One region of the Streptomyces sp. NPDC005423 genome, then DNA from elsewhere that is predicted to be linked to it. Evidence: riboswitches for the same ligand, from Rfam matches in the RefSeq annotation. Region 1 holds a riboswitch; each other region holds the start of a gene.

The links. A riboswitch is a leader RNA that binds a small molecule or an ion and turns the genes downstream of it on or off. The one in region 1 is predicted to bind cyclic di-AMP.
Positions count from the first base shown of each region.
Region 2: it holds a riboswitch for cyclic di-AMP, as region 1 does, so the genes downstream of both, ABZT12_RS30110 (M23 family metallopeptidase) here and ABZT12_RS18910 (NlpC/P60 family protein) in region 1, are expected to answer to the same signal.
Region 3: it holds a riboswitch for cyclic di-AMP, as region 1 does, so the genes downstream of both, ABZT12_RS15820 (transglycosylase family protein) here and ABZT12_RS18910 (NlpC/P60 family protein) in region 1, are expected to answer to the same signal.
Region 4: it holds a riboswitch for cyclic di-AMP, as region 1 does, so the genes downstream of both, ABZT12_RS21880 (C40 family peptidase) here and ABZT12_RS18910 (NlpC/P60 family protein) in region 1, are expected to answer to the same signal.

Region 1 is NZ_JBEXET010000016.1:77,589-82,378, forward strand. It holds gene ABZT12_RS18905 (DUF1996 domain-containing protein) at 183-2,204, opposite strand; cyclic di-AMP (ydaO/yuaA leader) riboswitch at 2,629-2,787, shown strand; gene ABZT12_RS18910 (NlpC/P60 family protein) at 2,797-4,626, shown strand.
Region 2 is NZ_JBEXET010000038.1:22,207-26,996, forward strand. It holds gene ABZT12_RS30100 (pitrilysin family protein) at 1-839, shown strand, start outside; gene ABZT12_RS30105 (pitrilysin family protein) at 836-2,224, shown strand; cyclic di-AMP (ydaO/yuaA leader) riboswitch at 2,415-2,581, shown strand; gene ABZT12_RS30110 (M23 family metallopeptidase) at 2,595-3,347, shown strand; gene ABZT12_RS30115 (GntR family transcriptional regulator) at 3,529-4,224, shown strand; gene ABZT12_RS30120 (HPr family phosphocarrier protein) at 4,428-4,709, opposite strand.
Region 3 is NZ_JBEXET010000012.1:87,127-91,916, reverse strand. It holds gene eno (phosphopyruvate hydratase) at 66-1,352, opposite strand; gene ABZT12_RS15820 (transglycosylase family protein) at 1,663-2,394, opposite strand; cyclic di-AMP (ydaO/yuaA leader) riboswitch at 2,398-2,582, opposite strand; gene ABZT12_RS15815 (transglycosylase family protein) at 2,765-3,829, opposite strand; gene ABZT12_RS15810 (cytochrome P450) at 4,034-4,790, opposite strand, start outside.
Region 4 is NZ_JBEXET010000020.1:115,816-120,605, forward strand. It holds gene ABZT12_RS21865 (urease subunit alpha) at 1-1,315, opposite strand, end outside; gene ABZT12_RS21870 (urease subunit beta) at 1,308-1,619, opposite strand; gene ABZT12_RS21875 (urease subunit gamma) at 1,637-1,939, opposite strand; cyclic di-AMP (ydaO/yuaA leader) riboswitch at 2,749-2,960, shown strand; gene ABZT12_RS21880 (C40 family peptidase) at 2,964-3,437, shown strand; gene ABZT12_RS21885 (ATP-binding protein) at 3,500-3,958, opposite strand; gene ABZT12_RS21890 (helix-turn-helix transcriptional regulator) at 4,171-4,790, shown strand, end outside.

The DNA of each region.
Region 1 (4,790 bases):
GGGTCTTCGGTCTCGATCCCCGCTGTCGGTTACATGCCATCCAACCGCGGAGGGTGCCTCCGTATTCCCCCTCGCCGCTGAGGGGATCGCCGGGGGCCGGACAGCGCGAGAGCCGGCCCGCGGACGCCGTGATCGGGCCTCCGCGGACCGGCTCGTCCCCGCCTCCGCGACGGGGAACTACGTCAGCGTGCGGCGCGTCCGCCCCTGCGGAGCAGGACGAACCCGCCGATCAGCAGCAGCGCCCCGAGGGCGGCCGGCCAGAGGTGCGCGCCGGTTTCGGCGAGGCCGCCGCCCTGGACCGCCTGCGGCTCGGTCTGCGGGGCGGCCACCGAGGTCTCCCCGCCGCCCGCCGTGATCGTCGGGTCCGGTGTCCGCACGGCGGTCCCCACCTCGCCGCCGGAAGCGTCGCCCGAGCCGCCCCGGGAGGGGGCCGCGGTGGCGGCGTCATGGACACCCGAGGTCTTGGTGTCGGCCTTGGGCTCCGCCAGGGTGGGCGTCACACCCTCCGCGGGCTCGGTCGCCGGGGCGCCGGGCCGGTCGGTCGCGCTCGGCGTGGCCGTGACGGTGTCGGACGGCTCGGCAGTCGGCTCGGCGGACGGCTCGCCGCCTCCGGTGCCGGGATCGGTCGCACCCCCGTTGTCACCGCCACCGACGTCGCCGGAGCCGTTGCCGCCTCCGGCGCCGTTGCCCGCGGTGGGCTCGGCCGGGGGCGTGGTCCCGCCCTGGTCTCCGCCGCCGGAACCCGAACCGGACCCGGCACCGCAGCGCCGCCCGTCGTTGATGCAGCCGACCATCTCCCGCATCAGGCTCTCGTCGAAGACGTTGATGAAGTCACCGTGGTCCGTGACCGGCTTGTGCAGCTGCTCCGGGAAGGAGTCGACCGCGAAGAACGGGACCGTGCGCCCGCCGTCGGCGAGGCTCGGCGCCCCCACGCCGTAGACGATGCGCTGGACCAGTTGCGGGATGGGCTCGAAGCCCTCGGGGCAGGCGCCGTCGGCGGTGGCGAACGCCACGTGGGTACGGTGGTTGGCGCTGTCGATGTTCCTGCCGTCCCAGCAGCTCTGGAACCTGAACGTGCGCACCACGTCACTGCCCTTGGGGCACAGCGGGTACTTGTCCTTGAGCTGCCGGTCCTCGAACCCGGTGCAGCTCCAGGAGGCGTTGGCGTTGGCCGGCCCGTTGACGAACGCCTTGGCGTCGCCGGTGATGATGCGCAGGAGGCGCGGCATCTCGGTGACCTTGCCGCGCGGGTTGCCCTGGAACGTCAGCGTGACCTGCTTGGCCGTGACGATCCGGCCCGCGTTGCCCTCGGTGCCGCCGCCGGGCGAGTTGGCGTCCCGCTCCTGGGTCCCGTTCTGCAACCGCAGGACGGGCCAGTAGTACGTGGACCTGTCGCCCTTGTCGGCACAGCTGGTGTCGGCGGTGGCCAGGTCCTGGTCACTGGCGAAGGCGTTGTTGGACTGGTTGCCCACGTAGTCGTGGAAGTGGTGGGCTCCGTTGGTGACACCCGGCGCGACGATGACGTTGTCCGAGTTGAACAGGCCGTTGGCGTTCACCCCGCACCTGGTGGTGAAGGTGCCCCGGGAGGCGTCCGCCTGCTGCTGCGGACTCCGCACGTTCGGCTGGACCGTGGTGATGTCCGCGTAGTCCGCGGCGACCGGGCCGTTGCCGGCCTGTCCGCCGTTGCCGGTCTGGCCGCCGTTGCTGGTCTGGCCCGCGGTCGGTTGGCCGCTCTGGCCCGGGCTGTCACCCTGCTGCTGGCCCTGGCCCGCGCCGTTCTGGTTGTCGGACGGGCGCAGGGTGCAGGCCGCGAGGTCGTCGAGGCCCTGGGGGCGCTCCCCCACGCGGTCGATGGCGACGGCGATGCGTTCGAGCGTCGCCGCGCGCTTCTCCTTCAGCGGACTCATGATCGCGCTGTCGGCGAAGCCGGCGTCCTGGCCGATGGCCTGCGCCGAGTTCTGGAGCTTCTGGTACGCCTCGGCCGTCTGCTGGTCGAGCAGGGCGAGTTCGGTGTCGACGTCCGACTTCGCGCCCTCGGGAACCGTGGTCAACCGGCTTCCGACGTCCGGGCAGTCGATCGTGCCGGCTCCCGAACTCCCGCCCGGCGCAGCCGAGTCCGTGTGCTGGGAGGAGTCGCCGCCCCGGCCGCCCTCGGCCGCGGAGGCGTACACGTTGGCCGCCACGAGGCCGCCGCCACCCAGCATCAGCGCGACTGCTGCCAGAGTCGCTCGTCGTGCGCCCGTGGGGCGTCTGCGCGTGTTGCGTCTCAAGAGAAGTGCTCCTACGCCTATCGGTCGGCTCGGCATGGAAATCCCCCCGACTCATACGGAGCGGGTGCGTGGCGCGTTCAAGCGAGCCACGAATTCACAGCGACCTCTTATGAAACGGCATCCTCACGCTGCTCCGAACCTCCTGCCGGGAGTTGGCGCGGCACCCCTCGACCAGCGGTGACCAGGGCCGTCGTCGGCGGCTGGACCGACGCTCGACGTACGGTAGAGGTAAAGGTCACATTTACGTATCGGACATATCGCGCTTCAACCTTCACACGAGGCACACACGTTGGCTAGGTTGGCGCCAGGCCGCACGACTTCCTCCGGCGAACGGCGCCGGGCCGCGCGGCCGGCGTTGAGTCCGGTACCGCCCCCCGTGGCGGCCGGAGCCGGGGACCCAATCGACTTGGGGTGAATCGGCCCAACTGTCCCCAGGGACAAGGGCCGTAGGGCACACCTTCCGTATCCACCCGCCCGAACCCGACAGCTAACCCGGTAGGCGCAGCACGGAGGGAGCACGTCTGCCATGGCGGCGGAATCCAGCGATCGGTCCGGGGTCAGCGGCCTCAGCACGGACGACCGACCCAGTCGGGAGGAGGTCGCGCGGCGGATCAACTCCCTCTACGACGCGGCCGAGACCGCCACCGGGAACTACAACGCCACGCGCGCCATGGCGGCCGGAGGACGCGGACGTCAGCGTCCCGCGGCCGCCGGCCGGCCGTCGAATCCGCCTCTCGACGCCGTCGCCCGGCAGTGGTTCGACGCGGCCCGCGCGCAGTTGGGCCCGAGCGTCCCGGCCGTGCTCCCGGCCGCCCGGAATCCCGCCCGAACGGCCGCTTCCCGGGCGGGCATTCCCGCTCCGCGCCGGAGCGGCGACGACGGCGGCCGTGACCGCGCGGCGGGCTCCCGGCCCGTGGCCGAGCTAACGGCGGGGCCGGTCGGCGCGGCTGCCTCCGGCGACGTACCGGAGCTGACGGCCGGACCGGCGATCGCCGCGCTGCCGCCCGCGTCACCGGCACCACGGACCGCCGAACAGGCGCTGCCGACAGCGACCACGCAACTGCCGCAGGCCCTTCAGGTCCCGCAGCCGCCACAACTCCCGGAACTGGCCCAGGAGTCCGGCCGTCAGGCGCTGCCCGCGGCCGCCGGGCCGCAGCAGGCCTGGACCGAGTACGCCCCGGACCGCGAACTGCTCTCCCAGTACGCCGCACAGCCGTGGGCCGCCGCCCCGGAGCTCAACTCCGCACCGGCCGCTACCACTTGGGGAGCGGTTCCGGAGCAGCCCTGGCAGCCCGCCCCGGACTTCGGCACCCAGTCGACGCCCACGCTCGCGAGTCAGTCGATGCCCGTCGTCGGCCTCCAGCCCGACCCCGGCTTCGGCAGCCAGCCCACCCCGGACCCCAATTCACCTTTCATGCCCGCCTACGGGACCCAGCAGGCCCCGGACTTCGGCACGCAGTCGATGCCGGTCCTCGGCGGCACGCAACCCGCCCCCGACTTCGGCACATCCGGCACACCGAACCTCGGATACGCGTCGGTCACCCCGGACTTCGGCACGCACTCCATGCCCGTCCTCGGCGGCACGCAACCCGCCCCCGACTTCGGCACATCCGGCACACCGAACCTCGGATACGCGTCGGTCACCCCGGACTTCGGCACGCAGTCGATGCCGGGGGTCGGTATGCAGGCGGCTCCCGACTTCGGTACGCAGTCCATGCCCGGCTTCGCGACCCAGGTCGCCCCTGAAGCGGCCTGGCAGTCGGCGCAGCAACTCGACTGGCAGCCGGCCCCCGAAGTCCTCTGGCAGCCCGCGCCGCAGGTGCCCCAGTATCAGCAACTCACCGACGCCGAAGTGGAGTTGGCCTTCCTGGCGGACCCGCTGACCAGCCCCTCGATCCCCGCGGTCGCCACGGCGACCGCGACCCCGACGGCGCCGGCGATCGCCACCGCACCCGTCGACACCGCCCCCGTTACCGGCGCGCCCGCTGTCAGCGCGGCCAGCAAGAACGCCACCGCCCTCGGGTTCGCCCGCGCCCAGATCGGCAAGCCGTGCCTGTGGGGCGCGTCCGGTCCGGACACCTACGACTGCGCCGCCCTCGTCCAGGCCGCCTGGCGGGCCGCCGGGGTCCTGCTGCCGCGTACGGCGCCGGAACAGGCGTTGGTCGGCACACCCGTCCCGCTCACCGACGTCCGCCCGGGAGACCTCGTCTTCTTCCACGGCGACGCCGGGCACGTCGGCCTCTACACGGGCAACAGCCAGATGATCCACGCGCCGGGTCCGGGCATGCCCGTACGCGAGGAGTCGATCTTCTTCGCGGGCCCGTCCGCGATCCAGAGCGCCGTACGGCCCGCGTGACGGGTCGCGTCCTGCCGTAGGACGTCGGGTGTTGAGCCCTGGGCGTTGCTGTCCGGACCGGAGGGACAGCGCGGAACGGCCGTCGGCCGGGGTGCTCGCGGCACCTCCGGCCGACGGCCGTCGACAGACACGCCCGACCTGGCCGGGAGCGGATGGACCGCTCG
Region 2 (4,790 bases), on a different contig from region 1:
CGCCGATCGGCTCGATGGCGGACCTGGACGCTGCCACCCTGGAGGACGCGCGGGCGTTCTTCCGGACCTACTACGCGCCGAACAACGCCGTCCTGTCCGTGGTCGGCGACATCGACCCCGAGCAGACCCTCGCCTGGGTGGAGAAGTACTTCGGCTCCATCCCCGGGCACGACGGCAAGCCCGCCCCCCGGGACGGCGCGCTCCCCGACACGATGGGCGAGGAGCTGCGCGAGGTCGTCGTGGAGGAGGTACCGGCCCGCGCCCTGATGTGCGCCTACCGGCTGCCGCAGGACGGCACGCGCGCGTCCGACGCGACCGACCTGGCGCTGACCATCCTCGGCGGCGGCGAGTCCTCCCGCCTCTACAACCGACTGGTACGGCGCGACCGTACGGCGGTTGCGGCCGGCTTCGGCCTGCTGCGACTGGCCGGGGCGCCCTCCCTGGGGTGGCTGGACGTCAAGACGTCCGGTGACGTCGAGGTGCCCGTCATCGAGACGGCCATCGACGAGGAACTCGCCCGGTTCGCCGAGGAGGGCCCCACGGCCGAGGAAATGGAGCGCGCGCAGGCCCAGTTGGAGCGCGAGTGGCTGGACCGGCTGGGCACGGTCGCCGGCCGCGCGGACGAACTGTGCCGCTACGCCGTCCTGTTCGGCGACCCACAGCTCGCCCTGACCGCCGTACAGCGGGTCCTCGACGTGACCGTCGAGGAGGTCCAGGAGGTCGCCAAGGCGCGCCTGCGTCCCGACAACCGCGCGGTGCTCGTCTACGAGCCGCTCGCCCCCGGGGCCGGCGAGACGGAAGCCGCCGCCACCGACGAGAACGAGGAGGCGGCCAAGTGACCGAGCTCGCCGCGATGGAGTTCCACCCGCAGCCCCAGGCGGGCGAGGCCAGGCCGTGGGCGTTCCCGGCCCCGGAGCGGGGGACGCTCGGCAACGGCCTGACCGTGCTGCGCTGCCACCGCCCCGGCCAGCAGGTCGTCGCCGTGGAGGTCCTCCTCGACGCACCCCTGGACGCCGAGCCGGCCGGCCTGGACGGTGTCGCCACGATCACCGCCCGGGCCTTCTCCGAGGGCACGGACAAGCACTCCGCCGAGGAGTTCGCGGCCGAACTGGAGCGCTCCGGCGCCACCCTCGACGCGCACGCCGACCACCCCGGGCTGCGCCTCAGCCTTGAGGTGCCCGCCTCGCGTCTGGCCAAGGGGCTGGGGCTGCTGTCCGACGCCCTCCGGGCGCCCGCCTTCGCCGACAGCGAGATCGAGCGGCTGGTCCGCAACCGCCTGGACGAGATCCCGCACGAGACGGCCAACCCGTCCCGCCGGGCCGCCAAGGAACTCTCCAAGCAGCTGTTCCCGGCGGCGGCGCGCATGTCCCGCCCGCGCCAGGGCACCGAGGAGACCGTCCAGAAGATCGACTCGGCCTCTGTACGCGCCTTCTACGACCGGCACGTGCGGCCCGCGACGGCCACCGTGGTCGTCGTCGGCGACCTCACGGACATCGACCTGGACGGGCTGCTCGCCGACACCCTGGGTGCCTGGACGGGCTCCTCGGCCGAGCCGCGGCCGGTGTCGCCGGTGACCGCGGACGACAGCGGCCGGGTCGTCATCGTGGACCGTCCCGGCGCCGTCCAGACGCAGTTGCTGATCGGCCGCATCGGACCCGACCGGCACGACCGCCTCTGGCCCGCCCAGGTGCTCGGCACGTACTGCCTGGGCGGCACCCTGACCTCCCGTCTGGACCGTGTCCTGCGGGAGGAGAAGGGATACACCTACGGGGTGCGGGCGTTCGGCCAGGTACTGCGCTCGGCACCCGACGGCACGGGTGCCGCGATGCTCGCCATCAGCGGCTCCGTGGACACCCCGAACACTGGTCCCGCCCTGGCCGACCTGTGGACCGTGCTGCGCAAGCTGGCGGCGGAGGGGCTCACCGACACCGAGCGCGATGTCGCCGTGCAGAACCTCGTCGGAGTGGCGCCCCTCAAGTACGAGACCGCCGCGGCCGTGGCGAGCACCCTGGCCGACCAGGTCGAGCAGCACCTCCCGGACGACTACCAGGCAACGCTGTACCGGCAGTTGGCCGCCACCGGCACCGTGGAGGCCACCGCCGCCGTCGTGAGCGCGTTCCCGGTGGACCGGCTGGTGACGGTCCTGGTCGGCGACGCGGCGAGCATCAAAGAGCCCGTCGAGGCGCTCGGTATCGGCGAAGTCGCCGTCGTCTCCGCGGAGTAGCGGCACGCGCGCGGGGGGACCCGGGCGACGAAAGCGTCACCCGGGTCCCCTGATGTCCGAATTGAGGGGGAGTCGCCTGTCTGCCCTGTGGCGTGCGCTACAAAAAGCGTGATCCGTTTGGGAATGGAAAGTGGCCCCGCTTAGCGTCTGTCCGGCTGTCCGTCAGGCACCGCGCCGCGTCCGCGGCACCGGACAGTCATCGCCGAGTCCCCGTACGGCGCGAGCCAGGGGAGCCGGGGACCCATGTCAACAGTCCCTGGGGTGAATCGGACGCCCGCGCGTGCCGCGAGGGGGTCCGTAGGAGACCTTCCTGCTCCGAACCCGTCAGCTAACCCGGTAGGCGAGAAGGAAGGAAAGGACCAGCCACTACATGGCGTTCACCCGCGCCACCGGGAAGCACCGCCGTCCGAGCCGGACGCACCGCACCACCACCCGGGCGATGGGCGTCGCGGCCCTCGCCACCACCGGCGTCGTCGGCACGCTGGCCGCCCCGGCCCTCGCCGCGGAGTCCTCGGTCGAGCAGACCGCCCTCACCCCGGTCGTCTCCATCGGCGACTCCCTCGCCGAGAAGATCGACGCCCAGGCCGCCGCCCAGCAGCAGGCCGCAGCGGAGAAGAAGGCCGAGGCGGAGGCCCGCGCCCGCGCCGCCGAGCAGGCCAAGGAGGAGCGCGCGGCCAAGGAGCGCGCCGCCCGCGCCGCCGAGCGCAAGCGACTCAACACCTTCGTCACGCCGGTCGCCGGCTCGTACGTCTCCACGGGCTACGAGACCGGCGGTTCCCTGTGGTCCTCCGGCACCCACACCGGCATCGACTTCCACGCCGCGACCGGCACCAGCGTCCGCGCGGTGGGCTACGGCACCGTCGTCGAGGCCGGCTGGGGCGGCGCCTACGGCGACAACGTCGTCATCAGGATGAACGACGGCACCTACACCCAGTACGGCCACCTGTCGTCCATCGGCGTCTCGGTGGGTCAGCGGGTCACCACCGGTCAGCAGATCGGCCTCTCCGGGGCGACCGGCAACGCGACCGGCCCGCACCTCCACTTCGAGGCCCGGACGACCGCCGAGTACGGCTCGGACATCGACCCCGTCGCCTACCTCCGCTCGCACGGCGTCACCGTCTGACCCGCGCCCTTCCCGAAGCCCCGGCCGCTCCGGCCGGGGCTTTCGGCCTTTCCGGAGCCCCGCTGTCCAAAAAATATCCATGGATTCCGGTCCCCCGTCGGAAATTCCGTCCCGCTGCAATAGAGTCACGGAACACACGTCAATCGTCGACGTTTCACGGGGATTAAGACGGAGGTCGGTCATGCGTATTCCGGCGCATTCGGTATGCACCGCGATCCGGGACGACATCGTCGCCGGTGTCTACGAGCGCGGCGGCCGGCTCACCGAGGAACTCCTCGCGCGCCGCTACGGCGTCTCGCGGGTTCCCGTCCGGGAGGCCCTGCGCACGCTGGAGGCCGAGGGCTTCGTGGTGACCCGGCGGCACGCGGGCGCGTGCGTTGCCGAACCGACCGACCAGGAGGCCGCCGACCTGCTGGAGATGCGCATGCTGCTGGAGCCGCTCGGCGCCTCCAGGGCGGCCCAGCGCCGTACCGAGGCCCACCTCAAGGTGTTGCGCGGCCTCGTCAGGCTGGGCCAGGAGCGCGCCAGGAGGGGCAGCAGCGAGGATCTGCGCTCCTTGGGCGGCTGGTTCCACGAGACGCTCGCCCAGGCCTCCGGCAGCCAGTCCCTGACCTCGGTGCTGACGCAGCTGCGGCACAAGATCGCGTGGATGTACGCGGTGGAGGCGCCGGTCAGCCCGGTGGAGTCCTGGGCGGAGCACGGCGCCATCGTGGACGCCGTGGCGCGAGGTGACGCCGAGCGGGCCCGCGCGATCACGGCGCTGCACACCGAGCGCGTGAGCTCCGCGCACCGGCTGCGCTTTCCCGGCGCCGCCGAGCGCGCGGACCGTGTGAGGGCTTCGCAACATGCCGTAAACATGTCCGGCCTCCGGCATTAACACGGGCACCGTATACAAAGAAGAGATAATCGGCGGAGGCGTATTTCCGCTGCCCGTATTACCGTGCGCGGGAATTTCACGCCCGCGTGCGCTCCGCATATTCGTGGCCTTTGTTCCGGGCGGTGTGAAAGGCGACAAAAACGGCTGAGCCGCGCCGCCCGTAAAAGGGCCGCGCGGCTCAGCCGTACGGATGCCGTGGGTGCTCAGACGGTTTCGGGAAGCTCTTCGAGTCCCTCGGCGACCAGCTTCGCCAGCCGGTCGAGAGCGGCGTCCGCGCCCTCCGCCCCGGAGGCGAGCACGATCTCCTCGCCGCCCTGGGCGCCCAGCCCGAGGACCGCGAGCATGGAGGCCGCGTTGACGGGGTTGCCGTCGGCCTTGGCGATCGTCACGGGGACACCTGCGGCCGTGGCGGCCCGGACGAAGATGGAGGCGGGGCGGGCGTGGAGGCCCTCCGCCCAGCCGACGTTGACGCGGCGCTCAGCCATGTGATGCTGCCCTTCAGAGTCTCAGGGTTGTCTAGACCAGTTTCCCACACGTGAAGCGTCCCCGGAGCGGCTCTCCGTCCC
Region 3 (4,790 bases), on a different contig from region 1:
GGACACGGTACGGGACCGCGCACGGGGACGTACGTACGACTGGCTCAGGCTTGACCCCTCGTGGGTCAGCCCTTGAAGCGGGGGAAGGCGCTGCGGCCGGCGTAGACCGCCGCGTCGTCGAGGATCTCCTCGATGCGCAGCAGCTGGTTGTACTTGGCGACGCGCTCGGAGCGGGCCGGGGCGCCGGTCTTGATCTGGCCGCAGTTGGTGGCGACGGCGAGGTCGGCGATGGTGACGTCCTCGGTCTCGCCGGAGCGGTGGGACATCATGCACTTGTAGCCGCTGCGCTGGGCCAGTTCGACGGCGTCCAGCGTCTCGGTCAGCGAACCGATCTGGTTGACCTTGACGAGCAGGGCGTTGGCGGTGCCCTCCTCGATGCCGCGGGCCAGCCGCTCGGGGTTGGTGACGAAGAGGTCGTCGCCGACGATCTGCACCTTCTCGCCGAGGCGGTCGGTGAGGACCTTCCAGCCGGCCCAGTCGTCCTCGAAGAGCGGGTCCTCGATGGAGACGAGCGGGTAGGCCGCCACCAGCTCCTCGTAGTACTCCGTCATCTCGGCGGCGGAGCGCTCCTTGCCCTCGAACTGGTACTTGCCGTCCTTGTAGAACTCGGAGGCGGCGACGTCGAGCGCGAGGGCGATCTGCTCGCCCGGGATGTAGCCGGCCTGCTTGACGGCCTCCAGGATGAGGTCGAGCGCGGCGCGGTTGGACTCCAGGTTCGGGGCGAAGCCGCCCTCGTCGCCGAGGCCGGTGGAGAGGCCCTTGGTCTTCAGGACGGACTTGAGGGTGTGGTAGACCTCGGCGCCCCAGCGCAGCGCCTCGGAGAAGGACTCCGCGCCGATCGGGGCGATCATGAACTCCTGGATGTCCACGTTGGAGTCGGCGTGCGAGCCGCCGTTGAGGATGTTCATCATCGGAACGGGCAGCAGGTGCGCGTTCGGGCCGCCCAGGTAGCGGAAGAGCGGGAGGTCGCTGGCCTCGGAGGCGGCGTGCGCGACGGCGAGAGAGACGCCGAGGATGGCGTTGGCGCCGAGCGAGCCCTTGTTGTCGGTGGCGTCCAGGTCGAACATCGCCTGGTCGATCAGGCGCTGCTCGGTGGCGTCGTAGCCGACCAGCTCCGGGCCGATCTGCTCGATGACGGCGAGGACGGCCTTCTCCACGCCCTTGCCCTGGTAACGGTTGGGGTCACCGTCACGCAGCTCGATGGCCTCGAAGGCGCCCGTGGAGGCGCCGGAGGGAACGGCGGCACGACCCGTGCTGCCGTCGTCGAGGCCGACCTCGACCTCGACCGTGGGATTACCTCGGGAGTCCAGGATTTCCCGGGCTACGACGACGTCGATGGACGGCACGAGCATCTCCTTATGGGATGTGACGCGGTGAGCAGGACCGCAGCGGCTCTGCGAGACGAGCCTAACCGGCTCCGGGCGATCGGCCATCCGCCCGACCGCCCCCTGGACAGAAACCGAGGGCAAATTGTTTCCGAACGGAACAAAGAGGGGCCGTGTGCGGCGGCACTCGGGCCGCCCAGAAAAAACCCCGCTCCGGTGCGTACGGGGAACACGCACCGGAGCGGGGAGCCCGTGGGGGCGGGGGGTGGCCCTCACGAGGTCTCCACTATGGGGACCACGGATATGAGGGCGCTGTGGTTCGACTACGAGCCGGATGTCACTTCAGGTGCAGCTGCTGGCCCGGGTAGATGACGTCGGCGTTGTCGACGATGTCCTTGTTCAGCTTGAACAGCTGCTGCCAGCCGCCCTTCACCTTGTGCTTCGCGGCGATGGAGCTGAGGCTGTCGCCCTTGACGACCTTGTACTCGCCGTCGCCCTTCTCGACCTTCTTGCCAGTCGGGGTGGTGACGGTCTTCTTGGCGACCGGGCGCTCGGCGGAGCGGGAGGCCGTCGACGTGCCGGCGGAACGCTCGGTGGTGCCGCTCGACGCGTTGGAGGAGCCCGAGGAGCCGGACGAGCCCGCCGAGTTCGAGGAGCCCGACGACGAGTTCGAGGAAGAGCCGGAGCCGCTGGAGGAGGCGCCCGAGAGGCCGGTGCCGCAGGTCGGCCAGGCACCCTTGCCCTGCGCGGCGAGGACCTTCTCGCCCACGGCGATCTGCTCGGACTTGGACGCCCGGTCCGCGGTGGAGGCGTAGGCGGTGCCACCGTAGGCGGCCCAGGTGGAGGCGGAGAACTGCAGGCCGCCGTAGTAGCCGTTGCCGGTGTTGATGGACCAGTTGCCGCCGGCCTCGCACTGGGCGACGGTGTCCCACTCCGAGGCGGTGGCCGCGGAGGCGTTGCCGACCGCCATCAGCGGGGCGGCGATGGCGACACCGGTGACGCCGGCGAGCGTGGCGACCCGGGTGGCCTTGGACGGACGACGGTGCTTGGCCTTGCTGGAAAACAGCATGGAAGATCCCCTCACCGACGCCTGCGAGGTGAGCTGTCGGGTTCGGGCCGTGTGAGTTGCCCGGCCGCGACTCGTACATCTCTCGTACGAGGCACGGCTTCACCCCTAGCCGGTTCCGTTCGTCTCTCGACTCCCGGGCCCGGCGCCTACCTTGGGTCCCCCGCTCCTGCCTACGGCGCTTGACGCGACGACTGTTCCCGGACGGCCGCTGGCAGGATTCGGCGTTGCGGCTGACGGGGCCCGTGGTGACGAGCGGTCCTGACCGTAGACATGCGATCGTGAGAATTTCAAAGACGATCAGGGCTTCTGAGACTCATCCCACACTTTCCCCAAAGCGGACATTCGAGGCGAAGCGTGACGTCAACTCCCGCTACTTTGCGACCGTTTCGGCACTGACGTCCAGTGTCTGACCGGCGACGATACGGGCCGGGTCGGCGCCTATCGCCTCCTCGTTCGCGGCATAGAGCGCGCGCCATCCGCCGGTGAGGCCAAGGGAGTCGGCGATGGAGCCGAGGGTGTCGCCCGCCCGGACCGTGTACGTCTCCTCGCTCGCCCCCCGGTGCCGCCCGCCGCCGGTGACCGCGTCGGTGTGGGCCGCGCTGCCGCCGGACGCCACGCCGTCGGTCGTCGCGCTCTTGGTCGTAGCGGACTTGGTCGCAGCGTTCTTGGTCACGGTGCCGAGCGAGCCGGTGTCGACGAGGCTCGACTTCGCGGCGGGCTGCACGGAGTTGCCCGGGTAGCTGACGCTGGGCGAGGCCGTGGGCTCACCGTGGGAGCTCCGGGCGCCGCTCGTGCCGGAACCGGACGACTTGTCAGTTCCGCCCGACGTACCGGCGTGGGCGGTACCGGTGGATTTGTCCGTGACGGACGGCGAAGGAGTCGCCGAACCGGCGTCGGACGTACCCGAGTCGGCGGGACCCGAGGAGTCCGACAGGCCGGCGGAGCCGGCGGCGTCCGACGAGTCGGACGAGTCCGAGGAGTCCCCCGCGTCGGACGAACCGGTCGCCGTGGCCGACGGGGAGTCGCTCGCCACCCCGGTGTCGACGCTCGTGGAGCCGGAGGAGGTGGTGAGGCCGGAGAGCAGCGAGCACGTCGTCCACGCGGAGGTGCCCTTGGCGTCGAGGATCTTCTCGGCCACGGCTATCTGCTGGGAACGGCTGGCGAGGTCGGCGCTCGGCGCGTACTCCAGGCCGCCGTACTTCGCCCAGTCGTCCTGGGAGACCTGGAGGCCGCCGTAGTAGCCGTTGCCGCTGTTGGCACTCCACGAGCCGCCGCTCTCGCAGTTGGCCACCTTGTCCCAGGTGGTGCCGTCGGCCGCGTTCGCGGCGCTGGCCGCGAGGAGGGGGATCGCGATGGCCGAGCCGGTCACGCCGGCCGCGACGATGAGTGCCGGAGCCTGACGGGGGCGTCGGTGACGACCGTTCCCGGAGAGCATGCGGAAGCCTTTCATGCGACAGCGATGAACCGCGCGGCCGTTGTTATGAGGCGCCGCGTTGATAGATGAACGTATCCACAGCCGAACACCTGTCACAAGTTAATGCCGCGCGGATCACGTGAAGATCACAGACATGAGGAAGTGTCAGCTTTACCCTGGTGGGGCGAGGTTGAGCCCCCATGGCCGAATTCCCCCGTACGGCCATTACGGCACCGGTGTGAATTCCACGGGCAAGGTGCGCAATCCGCGCATGATGAGTCCTCCACGCCAACGCAAATCGGCTGGTTCCACCGCGAGTCGGAGATCCGGGAGCCGGGTGAGAAGGGTGGCGAGCGCGGTCCGGCCCTCCAGCCGGGCGAGCGGGGCCCCGAGGCAGTAGTGGATGCCGTGCCCGTACCCGAGGTGTTGATTGTCACGCCGCCCGAGATCCAGCACCTCGGGATCGGCGAACCGCTCCGGATCCCGGTCCGCTGCGGCCAGCACGACGAGCACGGGGTCGCCGGCCGCGATCTCCTGGCCGCCGACACTGAGCGCCCGGGTGGCGAAACGCCAGGTCGCCAGCTCCACCGGGCCGTCGTAGCGCAGGAGTTCCTCGACTCCCGTGTCGAGCAGACCGCGTTCGCCGGCCGCCAGCGAACTCTCCAGCCGGGCCCGCTGCCCGGGATGGGTGAGCAGGGCGTAGGTGCCGTTGCCGATGAGGTTGACGGTGGTCTCGAAGCCGGCGAAGAGCAGGATGAAGGCCATCGCCGCGGCCTCGTTCTCGGTGAGGTGCTCGCCCTGGTCGGAGGCGCGGATCAGACCGGAGATCAGGTCCTCGCCGGGAAGGGGCTCCGGGGTGTCGGGGAGGGCCGCGCGCTTGCGGTGGATGAGGTCGGCGAGATAGGCGCGCATCTTCTTGACCGACCGCGCGACCCCGCCCCGCGGGCTGCCTCCCTGTCCCGCCTTTCCGTGGCGGATCATC
Region 4 (4,790 bases), on a different contig from region 1:
CCAGATCGGCGAGCTTGCCGCTCTCGACGGAGCCGATCTCGCGGGCGAGGCCCTGCGCGAGGGCGGGGTTGATCGTGTACTTGGCGACATAGCGGCGCACCCGGTGGTTGTCCGCGCGGCCGTCGCCGGGCAGAGCGCCCCGGCGCCGCTTCATCACGTGCGCCGTCTGCCAGGTCCGCAGGACGACCTCGCCGACGCGGCCCATCGCCTGCGAGTCGGAGGAGATGATCGAGATCGCGCCGAGGTCGTGCAGGATGTCCTCCGCGCCGATGGTCGACGGCCGGATACGGGACTCGGCAAAGGCGAGGTCCTCGGGGACCGCCGGGTTGAGGTGGTGGCAGACCATCAGCATGTCGAGGTGTTCCTCGGCGGTGTTGACGGTGTACGGCCGGGTGGGGTTGGTGGAGCTGGGCAGCACGTGCGGCTCGGAGACCACGGTCATGATGTCGGGCGCGTGGCCGCCGCCCGCCCCCTCGGTGTGGTAGGCGTGGATGCCGCGTCCGGCGATCGCGGCGAGGGTGTCGCCGACGAAACCGGCCTCGTTCAGGGTGTCCGTGTGGATGGCGACCTGGATGCCGGTCCGGTCGGCCACCGTCAGGGAGGCGTCGATGACGGCCGGGGTGGAGCCCCAGTCCTCGTGCAGCTTGAGGCCGAGCGCGCCACCGCGGATCTGGGAGAGCATCGCCTCGTGCGAGACGGTGTTGCCCTTGCCGAGGAAGCCGATGTTGAGCGGGTACTGCTCCATCGCCTCCAGCATCCGGGCCAGATGCCAGGGGCCGGGCGTGACGGTGGTCGCCTTGGAGCCCTCGGCCGGTCCGGTGCCACCGCCGACCAGCGTGGTGACACCGGAGGCGAGCGCCTCGTCGGCGATCTGCGGGCAGATGAAGTGGACGTGCGCGTCGACGGCACCCGCCGTGAGGATGCGCCCGTTGCCCGCGATGACCTCCGTCTCGGGGCCGATGACCAGGTCGGGGTGGACGCCGTCCATGGTGTCCGGGTTGCCGGCCTTGCCGATGCCGGTGATCCGGCCGTCGCGGATGCCCACGTCTGCCTTGACGATCCCCCAGTGGTCGACGATCACGGCGCCCGTGACGACGGTGTCGGGGGTGCCCTCCGCGCGGGTGGCACGGGCCTGTCCCATCGACTCACGGATGACCTTGCCGCCGCCGAACACGGCCTCGTCACCGGCGAGTCCGGGCCCGCCGGAACGGTCCTCCTCGATCTCGATCAGCAGATCGGTGTCGGCGAGCCGGATCCGGTCGCCGGTGGTCGGCCCGAACAGGTCCGCGTACGCGGCTCGTGCAATCTCAGGCATCGAGGGCACCTCCGGTCTCCCCGCGCAGTCCGGGTACGACCCGGGCGCCGGCCAGCGGGACGAGTTCCACCTCGACCGGGATACCGGGCTCGAACCGTACGGCGGTGCCGGCGGCGACGTTGAGCCGCTTCCCGCGCGCGGCGCCGCGGTCGAAGTCCAGGCCGGGGTTGGCCTCGGCGAAGTGGTAGTGGGAACCGACCTGCACGGGCCGGTCGGCGGCGTTGAGGACGGTCAGGCGGGTGACCTCACGGCCCTCGTTGTAGACGATCGGGTCGTCCGCGAACAGGAACTCTCCGGGAATCATGGCGGCCTCTCCCCCGGTCACACGATCGGGTCGTGGACGGTGACGAGCTTGGTGCCGTCCGGGAAGGTCGCCTCGACCTGGACGTCGTGGATCATCTCGGGGATGCCGGACATGACGTCGTCCCTGGTGAGCAGGGCTCGTCCGGAGGACATCAGCTCGGCGACCGTACGGCCGTCACGTGCGCCTTCGAGGATGTGCGACGTGATGAGGGCGACCGCCTCGGGGTGGTTGAGCCGGAGCCCGCGGGCCCGGCGCTTCTCGGCCACGTCGGCCGCCACATGGATCAGCAGCCTCTCTTGCTCGTGCGGGGTCAGATGCACGTCCCACCTCACAGTCCTCGCTCCGGACCGTGCGGGGTCCGGTTGCCGCAGCCCCGGGCCGAACTCCCTGGTGGCGTGGACGGGCAGGCTAGTTGGACCGGGTTTCGGGCAAGTTAACCGAACCGGGATCAGGACAGGCGCGTCTACGCCCGTAGAACACAGCCGCGCCCGCCTCCTCGTGGCGCGGGGTTCCGTCCCCGGACGCCGTGGGGGGCCGAGGTGACGGGCCGTCGGTCACGGCGGCCGGCCGGCCCGAACGGCGGACGGGTCAACTCAGGTTTCTGCCAACGAAGTTGGCGTCGAGTCCAGCGGTCGGATTCCGGGCGGCCCCGCTCCGCCGGGCACTTGGGTGGACGCACGGCGAGCCGGGTCCGGGTCACGGGCCCCGCGTGCCGACGGGTACGCCGTGTGGGCGTGCCGGGGCGCGCCGCATGGCCCGCGTCACCACACCCGCCCGCTCCGGCAGTTGACGGAGCGTGAAGCCGTTCCGGACGGCGCACCGTCGAGGGGGTCAGTCCGGAACGGCACTCGGACGGACCGAATGGCATGCCACCGTTCGGACTACCTGTCCGTCCGCTTTCGGGACCGCTCCGGTTGCGCAACACGCCTGCTCCAAAGGCGGAACGGGACATTCCGGTGCTGGTCCGGGGCTGCGCGACCTCCTGGACACCGCGTCGAACACGCGGGTGTCCACCCGAACGGGTGAGTGGTGAGTAACAACACAAACCCCCCGTTCCGTTGGGATTTTCGGACATGAGTAGGTCAAGATCCGTGTCTGACGACAAGCCCCCGCCACACCGGTGGGGCGATCCGGGCGGACGCCGAGTCCTGCCGCCGCTCGGGTAACCGGTCGACAGGAGTGGATCGGCAGGAGTGGAGGACCCAGGCACGACGGGTCGCCGGAACGGTCACGCCATGACCGGCCCGAGCAGCCCTTGGGGTGAAGCCGCGACAGCGGCCGGGCAACTTCGCCAGCCCGAATCCGACAGGTCATCCTTCACAGGCGGCTGACGAAGGGTTGCGCATGACTGCGCTCAATCGTGTCCCGTCGCTGATGGTCCGAGCCGGTACGGCCTCGGCCTTCGCCATCGCCGCCGTGGGCGGCTCCGTCGTGGTCCCGGGCCTCGCGCCCGACGCCGCGGCCTCGACACCCGGGACGAAGGCACTTCAGGTGGCGGCCTCCAAGAAGGGCTCCCCCTACAGGTACGGCGCCACCGGACCCGGGCGGTTCGACTGCTCGGGGCTCACGTTGTACTCGTACAAGAAGGCGGGCAAGAGCCTGCCGCGTACGGCCGCTCAGCAGTACAACAGGAGCCACCACGTGTCCGCCGGCAGCCGCAAGGCCGGGGATCTCGTGTTCTTCCACTCCGGTTCCAGCGTCTACCACGTCGGCATCTACGCCGGGAAGGGGAAGATCTGGCACGCCCCCAAGACCGGGGACGTGGTGCGACTCCAGAAGATCTGGACCAAGAGCGTCTGGTACGGCCGGGTCAGCTGACCGCCCGGGAGGGCGGCGCCGCCTGACGGGCCGCCGCCCTCTTGGGTGCCCCACGGAGCCGCCTACGGCTCCTGCTGCCCGGCGGCGGGTACCGGCCGGGCCGGCACCGTCCACGGCAGTTCGATGGAGACCGTCTTGCCGCCCTCGCGGGTGGGGCGGATCCGCAGTTTCCCGCCGCACTCCGCGGCCAGCCAGCGAATGATCACCATGCCCCGGCCGTTGTCCTGCTGGACGGCGGCCGGCAGCCGCTTGGGGAAGCGCGGATGGCTGTCGGTGACGCCGATCCGCAGCCGCTCGTCACGGTCCAGCTCGATGTCCACCGTGAAGGTGGGCGACTGCCCGAACGTGTGCTGTACCGCGTTGGTGGTGAGTTCGGAGACGATGAGGCGGACGGAGTCGGCGGCCTCCGTGTCCGCCGGCAGTCCCCATTCCGCCAACGTCCCGATCACGTAGGCGCGGGCCGCGGAGACCGAGGCGGGATCGCTCGGCAGAGTGATGGATGCTTCCAGGTGATCTGCCATGGCGCGGTCGTCCCTTTCCCACGGGACCGGTGTCCGACACGGAGCGGATGGTTCGAGTACGGTCCCGGACTGGTGCTTCTTCGCCAGACTGCCATTACCGCGTCGGTCTCGGTGGCGATCCACCGAGATATGCATATATCTGTCGCTCGAAGCGGTGAACTCTGCGACGGCAGACCGTATTTGGGCGGCCTCAAAGGAGTAAGGAGGAGCCCATGCAGTACGGTCCCGCGGTGCGCCGCCGGAAGCTGGGCGCCGAACTGCGCGCGTTGCGCGCCCAATCGGGGCTCACCAGTGGTGAGGCGGCCCGGCTGGTGGGCTGGCACCAGTCGAAGGTGAGCCGGGTCGAGACGGGCGCCAGCGGGGTGAAAGCCGCCGACGTGCGGTTACTCCTCGACGCCTATCAGGTGGCCGATCCGCGGACCCGCGACATGCTGCTCGTCCTGGCGGGCTCCGGGGACGGCGGCGGCCGGCACCACTGGTGGCACGCCTACCGCGGCGTCCTGCCGCCCGCCTACCGGGACTTCATCAGTCTGGAGTCGCAGGCCTGCGGGATGCGCACGCTGGAGACGACCGTCGTCCCGGGGCTGCTCCAGACGTCCGAGTACGCCCGTGCGGTGACCCGGGCGGCCGTGGGGGACCCGCAGGACGACCCGGGGAACCTGAGGGACTCGAAGAACGCAGAGAACACAGAGACCGCAGAGAACACAGAGACCGCGCGGAATCCCGAGGGCTCCGAGGACTCCGAGGGCCCCAAGGGTCCGGAGGACCCGGAGGAGTTGCTGAACACGCTGGTGCGGGTGCGGCTGGCCCGGCAGGACGTGCTGCGTTCCGA